DNA from 3 places in the Pseudomonas sp. S34 genome. Region 3 is predicted to be linked to each of the others. Evidence: predicted binding sites of a transcription regulator. Region 3 holds the regulator's gene; each other region holds the start of a gene.

Region 1 (2,264 bases), 900 kb from region 3:
AGCTGGATCTGGTACAGCTGATCGCTCTGGGACACGATGGCGGCGCCCTGTTCGGTCATTTCCTTGCGCGCCTGCACCGCGTCATTGCTGGCGGCCTTGTAGGTCTGCAAGGCGCTGCGGTAGTTGCCCAGCGCGGTTTCCAGCTGACGCAAGGCGTCTTGTTGGGAATCGGCGAAATGCACGTTCAGCGGTTTCAGGCTGGCGATGGCGGCGTCCAGTTGACCGACGGCTTTTTGCTCGGTCTCGGCATTGGTACTGGCGGTGTAGCCGCGCACTTCGTAGCGGGCCAGCAGGAACGATTCCTTGGCCGCGGTGATGGCCTGGAACTGTTCGAATCGCTGGTCGCTCAACGGCATTTGCTGCACGCGGGTATTGATGTCATTGATCAGCGTGTTGGCGGTTTCGGCGCTGGCGCTCATGGCATCGCGGGCGCTGTTGCCGGCGCGATAGGCGCTGCGCATCTTGCCCAGGGACGTTCTGTAGGCGTCGATGACGGCGCCTTGCTCTCGCAGCAGCTTGAGGTTTTCCGGGCTCTTGAACTTCGCCAGCAGGGCTTGCTGCTGGGTCGAGAAGGCGTCGAGGGTGGTCTGCACGTTCTGCGCGGCGGTTTCGTCGCCGTTGGTCAGCATGTATTGCAGGCGAACCACGCGCAGCTTGGTCAGGCCGGCGTTGAGCTGGGTGATGTCGCTCATCCAGTTGCTGCGGTCGATCAACCCGCCCAGGCTGGTCCAGCCGGTCAGGGCCAGGACGCAGGTCAGTGCCAGGACCAGGCCAAACCCCAGGCCCAGTTTCAGGTTCACGCTGATGTTGCCGAACCAGCTATTCATCTCATTCCTCCAGGAACTTGGTACTTCTTTATCGTCGGTTGGCTGGAAGATTGTTTTTTTTGGAAGCCGCCAAGCGGTGTAAGCAGGATGTATCGGCAGCAATCCCGGGAGCTGAAAGGTTTTTTCCGCACGGTTCTGTAACAAGACTTTTACAGCGCCTTTAAGCTTTTTTTCACATGGGTTTCACCAGCCACCGACGCGCGTTTCCTTAACCTGCCCGTATCTGATGAGGTAGTGCGTGCCGGCGAGGCGGCTTGATGTGGAATTAAGACTGAGTCTTTTTGGGGTAAAACGCTCGATCGATCTGAACCGCTTCGCCCGTTATCGCAACGCTGCGGTGGTGTTGGTCTCGGCGCTGCTGGTTATCCCGTTGGTGCTGTTCTTGCTGCGACCTGCCGCCGTTGCGGACCTGGCTCACGGCAATGTGACCGGTGCACAGGCGTTGATGACCGGGTGGGCCAAGGGCGACCTGATCGTTCTGGTGCGCCACGTCGAGCGCTGCGATCACTCCTCGGCGCCTTGCCTGGTTGGCAACGATGGCATTACCGAGCGCTCGCGCAGTGTCGCCATGGGTGTCGGCGCGCATTTCCAGAACCTGGGCCTGGACAAGGCCGATATCTACAACAGCCCGATCCTGCGTACGGCGCAGACCGCCGGTTTCATGTTCAACAAGGTCGGCACGGGCGAAGACTGGCTGATCGGTTGCAGGGGCACCATGCTGCGCGACGCATTGGCGCACAAGGTAGCCGGACGTAACCTGATTCTGGTGACCCACAGCGAATGCATGGACCAAATGGAAAAAGACCTCCATTTGCCGACGTCGACCCTGGGTTACGGGGCTTCTTTGTTTATCTCCGCCGAAACGCCGCAGACTCCGCGCATGCTTGGCTTTATCGAAGCATCGGATTGGCCGACGGTGACGACCCGTTGAATTTCACCATCCCTTCGAATCAGGACTGAGCATGCTGACCGCTTCCCGCTTTTACTGGGTGAATTTTGGTATCCCGCTGGCCTGCGCGGTCGCGGTGTTCCTGATGTTCGACATGACCGGCATCGACATCGCTTTCAACAATTACTTTTTTGATCCGGTGACGCAGACGTACCCGTTGGACCAGGTCCATCTGTTCGAAAAAATCACCCACAAATGGGCGCGGATCATTCCGAACTGGACCGGAGAAATAGCGATTATCGGTGCCTTGCTGTCGTTTCTCTGGCCGCGTCTAAAGGCTGAAAAGCACCCGAAAATCATCGCCTTCCTGGAAAAAATCAAAGTCGCACCGGTGCTGCGCTTTGCCAATCGCCATCGACGCGACCTTCTCTACGTGGTGTTCGCGTTCTCCATCAGCACCGGGGTGATTCACTACCTCAAGGGCCACACCAGCGTGTATTGCCCGATCGAGACGACCCTGTACGGCGGCAAAATGGAGCACGTTGAGT
Region 2 (2,264 bases), 3.1 Mb from region 3:
TCGGAATGGTCGCCCCCCGGATGTTCGCCACGCCGCACACGACAGGACTGGATTTGGGCATCAGCGTCAGTTTGGGGCATTGCAGCACCTCCCGAACCTTGAACACGTTGATCCCGTACAGTTGCTGGCCGTCGAGACGGAACAACAACAGTTCAAGGCGATTCTGCCCCACCAGTTGCGTGCGCTGGTTTACCGAATCCATTACACCAGCCATGCCAGACTCCTACGCCAACGCCAAGTGTTGTTGCGACGCGCCTTCATCACTAAACGGCACGGCGCTTGCTTTTTTAATCGTTATGAACACAAAACCGACATTTTTTCGACGCCTGACCACACCGTACCGCAAATTGCTCGGCGTGCTGGCGGCTGTTTGCCTGTTCAACGCTGGCAGCCCTGCCCTTGCTGACGCGGTTACCTTGCCTGACATGCTTATCGGCGTCACTCAGGGCTTTCTTGAATTCACCGTAGAAGACTATCTGGCGACCAGTCAAACGGAGGGTCGCTACGAGATCCAGGTCAACCAGCTCGATCCGCGCATGCACATGCCCATGTGTGACAGGGAATTGACAGCAACACTCGAGAGTCCCAAGCCGCTGGGACGGGTTACGGTCAAGGTTCGCTGCGAGGGCGCTTCCCCCTGGACGGTGTTCGTACCCGCTCAAGTCCGCCTGTTTCGCGATGTCGTGACCAGCGCCCGGCCACTGCGCCGTGCCGCCATTGTCGAGCCTGGGGATGTGGTCCTGCGCGAGCGCGATATCAGCCTCATCGGCCAGGGCTACCTGACCGCCCTCGATCAGGCGATCGGGCAGCGACTGACCCGACCAATGGTCGCCGACCAGGTGATTACCCTGGTGCATATCGAACAGGCCGAAGTCATCCGCAAGGGTGATCAGGTGGTGATAACCGCCCGCAGCGGTACCCTCAGCGTGCGCATGCCGGGCGAAGCCCTGTCAAACGGCAGTCTGAGCGAGCAGATCCGGGTGAAAAACCTCAACTCCCAACGAGTCATCAAGGCGCAGGTCATGGCGCCGGGGCAGGTGGAAGTGTCCATGTAATTCGCTCTGTTCATCAGAATGTGGCGCTTGCCGCGGCTGTTCCCTAGACTGTGCTCCATGCAGGGCATGCGCTGACGCGCGCAAGGTTCATTGATAAATGAGTCTAAAGTTTTCCAGGGAATGGCCGAAACCATGGCAAGCGTCCAAATTCCCAGAGGTTTTTTATCATGGTCATCGATTTCAGCCGTTTGAACAGCTCCTCGTCCCTGACGGGCAGTACACGTACCAGCGCCAGCAAGGAAAGTGCCGAGGCCGGCAAATCCGCGCCGCTGGAGTCCGCGGCCGAACAGGCCGGTACCGTAAAAAGCGGGGAATCGGTTCATCTCAGCGATGAGGCTCAACAGTTGCAGAAGGTCACTGAACAGCTGCGCGATCAGCCTGCCGTCGACAAAGCCCGCGTGGCCGAATTGAAAGCAGCGATTGCCGATGGCAGCTACAAAGTCGACAGCAACCGTGTAGCCAGCAAACTGCTCAACTTCGAAGCCCAGCGCTAGGCCACCGCCGGCGCCAGGCTTTTGGACGCTTAAAACCCAAGGCCAGCCATGCACGACACTCATTTACTGCAACTGATCACCGACGACTTTGCCCCAGCGCAACACCTGCTGGAGTTACTGCAAACCGAATCCCTCGCATTGCATGGCCGTGACATGCCATTGCTCGAGAACATCCTGGCGCAGAAACAGGCATTGGTTGTTTTGCTCGAACAGCATGGCCGCAAGCGCAGTGAAATCCTCGCCAGCCTCAACCTGCCGAGCAACCGTACCGGCCTGGAGCAATTGGCCAGCCAGTCGAGCCTTGGTGACCAGTTGCTGGCGCAAAGTGACGTGCTGACCGATCTGCTGACCCAGTGCCAGGCCATCAATGCCAACAACGGCCAGTCGATCCTCACTCAGCAGGCCGCTACAGCCACCCAGCTGAAAATCCTTAACGGCGGTGAAACCCCGGCGCTTTACGATGCCAGCGGAACATTCTCCAAGCTTGCCAAGCCGCGCCCGCTCAGCCAGGCATGAGCCGGTCAATGCCCCCGCTCTATCAAGACGCGCAACATACTGGCAAACTGCTAGCCAGTCGTAGTCAAATTTTGTCTGGAGATTGATTAACCGTGTCCAATGCCTTATCCGTGGATGATGCTCCGCAGCCACCCAAGGTGCTCTCCACGCCCTTGGAAATCTCCAGCAACCTGCGCCAGCTGCTCGAAAGCCATGACCC
Region 3 (2,264 bases):
GAGGGCGTGTTTTTTCAGGGTCGATTCAAAATCGCCCAATGAAGTTTCGTTATTGCCCATAGCTCCCCCGTGGCGCACTCATCAACCGATGCGTTCGAAAATCTTCTCGATTTTTTCTTTCAACGCCTGGGCCGTGAAGGGCTTGACCACATAGCCGTTAACGCCGGCCTGGGCCGCTTCGATGATCTGCTCGCGCTTGGCTTCAGCGGTCACCATCAGCACCGGCAGGTGCTTGAGCTTTTCATCGGCACGCACGTGACGCAGCAGATCGATACCGGTCATGCCAGGCATGTTCCAGTCCGTTACCAGAAAGTCGATGCTTCCGCTGTTGAGCACCGGAATGGCGGTAGTGCCATCGTCGGCCTCGACGGTGTTGGTGAACCCAAGGTCACGCAGCAGGTTCTTGATGATCCGCCGCATCGTTGAGAAGTCATCAACGATGAGGATTTTCATGTTCTTGTCCAATTCGACCTCCAAGCAGTCTTAAACGCGCCCAGCACCTGGACACGCCATTTCAATCAATCCGGCAAAGCACTCAATGACTGTCTGGAGCACAACAGATCGCGACCGGCGCAGTTCAACACCACACCGGCCTCGTTCGCAGTGTCCCCACACTGCCTTCAGCGCGCTCGCCACTCCCCCAAACGCCCCCGCAAACGGGCCGCGCACTGGCTGTGTAACTGGCTGACCCGCGATTCGCTGACCCCCAGGACCTCACCGATTTCCTTGAGATTCAACTCTTCGTCGTAGTACAGCGCCAACACCAGTCGCTCACGCTCCGGCAAATTGGCAATCGCATCCGCCAGCGCAGCCTGGAAGCGTTCATCCTCCAGGTCGCGTGACGGCTCGACATGAGCACTCGCGCCATCCTCGTGCAGCCCTTCGTGTTCGCCGTCCTGCAACAGGTCGTCGAAACTGAACAGCCGGCTGCCCAGGGTGTCGTTCAAAATCCCGTAGTAATCGTCGAGACTCAATTGGAGTTCGGCCGCAACTTCGTGATCTTTAGCGTCACGGCCGGTTTTAGCTTCAATCGAGCGAATGGCATCGCTGACCATGCGCGTATTGCGGTGGACTGAACGTGGCGCCCAGTCCCCCTTGCGCACTTCATCGAGCATGGCGCCGCGGATTCGTATGCCCGCGTACGTCTCGAAACTGGCGCCTTTGCCGGCGTCATATTTGGTCGACACTTCAAGCAGGCCAATCATCCCGGCCTGGATCAGGTCTTCGACCTGGACACTGGCCGGCAAACGCGCCAGCAAGTGGTAGGCAATGCGTTTAACCAGCGGCGCGTAACGCTCGATCAGCTCGTACTGCGCATCACGCGCCGATCTCTTGTAGAGGTTGTAGCCGCTGGCTGTCATAGAACAGGTCCTGCTGTCTGCTGCACGAGGCGCTCGACGAAAAACTCCAGGTGCCCGCGCGGGTTGGCAGGCAGCGGCCAGGTATCAACCTTTTGTGCGATTGCCTTGAACGCCAGCGAGCACTTGGAACGCGGGAAGGCCTCGTAGACGGCGCGCTGCTTCTGCACGGCCTTGCGCACGCTTTCGTCGTAGGGCACCGCGCCGACGTATTGTAAGGCGACGTCGAGGAAGCGATCCGTGACCTTGGTCAACTTGGCGAACAGGTTGCGTCCTTCCTGCGGGCTCTGGGCCATGTTGGCCAGGACGCGGAAGCGGTTCATGCCGTAATCGCGGTTCAGCAACTTGATCAAGGCGTAGGCATCGGTGATCGAGGTCGGCTCGTCGCACACCACCAGCAGCACTTCCTGGGCTGCACGGACGAAACTGACTACCGAGTCACCAATGCCCGCAGCGGTGTCGATCACCAGTACGTCGAGGTTGTCGCCGATATCACTGAAGGCCTGGATCAGGCCGGCGTGTTGCGCGGGGCTCAGATGCACCATGCTCTGAGTGCCGGATGCGGCCGGAACGATACGGATGCCGCCGGGCCCCTGCAGCAATACATCGCGCAGTTCGCAGCGGCCTTCGATCACGTCGGCCAGGGTACGTTTGGGTGTCAGGCCCAGCAGAACGTCGACGTTCGCCAGCCCCAGGTCGGCGTCCAACAGCATGACGCGCCGGCCAAGTTCGGCCAAAGCCAGGGACAAGTTCACTGACACATTAGTTTTCCCGACGCCACCTTTGCCGCCGGTCACCGCGATCACCTGTACGGGATGCATGCTGCCCATGTTATTTCTTTACCTTGTCTTGCATAGACGGAGGCCACATTACTGGCTGCGCGTTCACAAACGGAACAATGCATGG

Evidence for each region. The regulator FliA, encoded in region 3, starts transcription of late flagellar genes. The targets are predictions, from matches to a motif close to CTAAAGTTTNNNNNNNNNNNGCCGNTAA.
Region 1: the regulator FliA is predicted to act here: its motif matches at 917-944, upstream of PspS34_RS03380 (methyl-accepting chemotaxis protein).
Region 2: the regulator FliA is predicted to act here: its motif matches at 1,159-1,186, upstream of flgM (flagellar biosynthesis anti-sigma factor FlgM).

What each region holds. Positions count from the first base shown of each region.
Region 1 is NZ_CP019398.1:791,742-794,005, forward strand. Features, by position in the region: gene PspS34_RS03380 (methyl-accepting chemotaxis protein) at 1-827, opposite strand, end outside; gene PspS34_RS03385 (phosphoglycerate kinase) at 1,087-1,758, shown strand; gene PspS34_RS03390 (phosphatase PAP2 family protein) at 1,790-2,264, shown strand, end outside.
Region 2 is NZ_CP019398.1:4,816,752-4,819,015, forward strand. Features, by position in the region: gene PspS34_RS21435 (chemotaxis protein CheV) at 1-214, opposite strand, end outside; gene flgA (flagellar basal body P-ring formation chaperone FlgA) at 297-1,055, shown strand; gene flgM (flagellar biosynthesis anti-sigma factor FlgM) at 1,223-1,549, shown strand; gene PspS34_RS21450 (flagellar protein FlgN) at 1,598-2,065, shown strand; gene PspS34_RS21455 (flagellar brake protein) at 2,158-2,264, shown strand, end outside.
Region 3 is NZ_CP019398.1:1,694,727-1,696,990, reverse strand. Features, by position in the region: gene PspS34_RS07450 (protein phosphatase CheZ) at 1-60, opposite strand, end outside; gene PspS34_RS07445 (chemotaxis response regulator CheY) at 82-453, opposite strand; gene fliA (RNA polymerase sigma factor FliA) at 621-1,361, opposite strand; gene fleN (flagellar synthesis regulator FleN) at 1,358-2,188, opposite strand.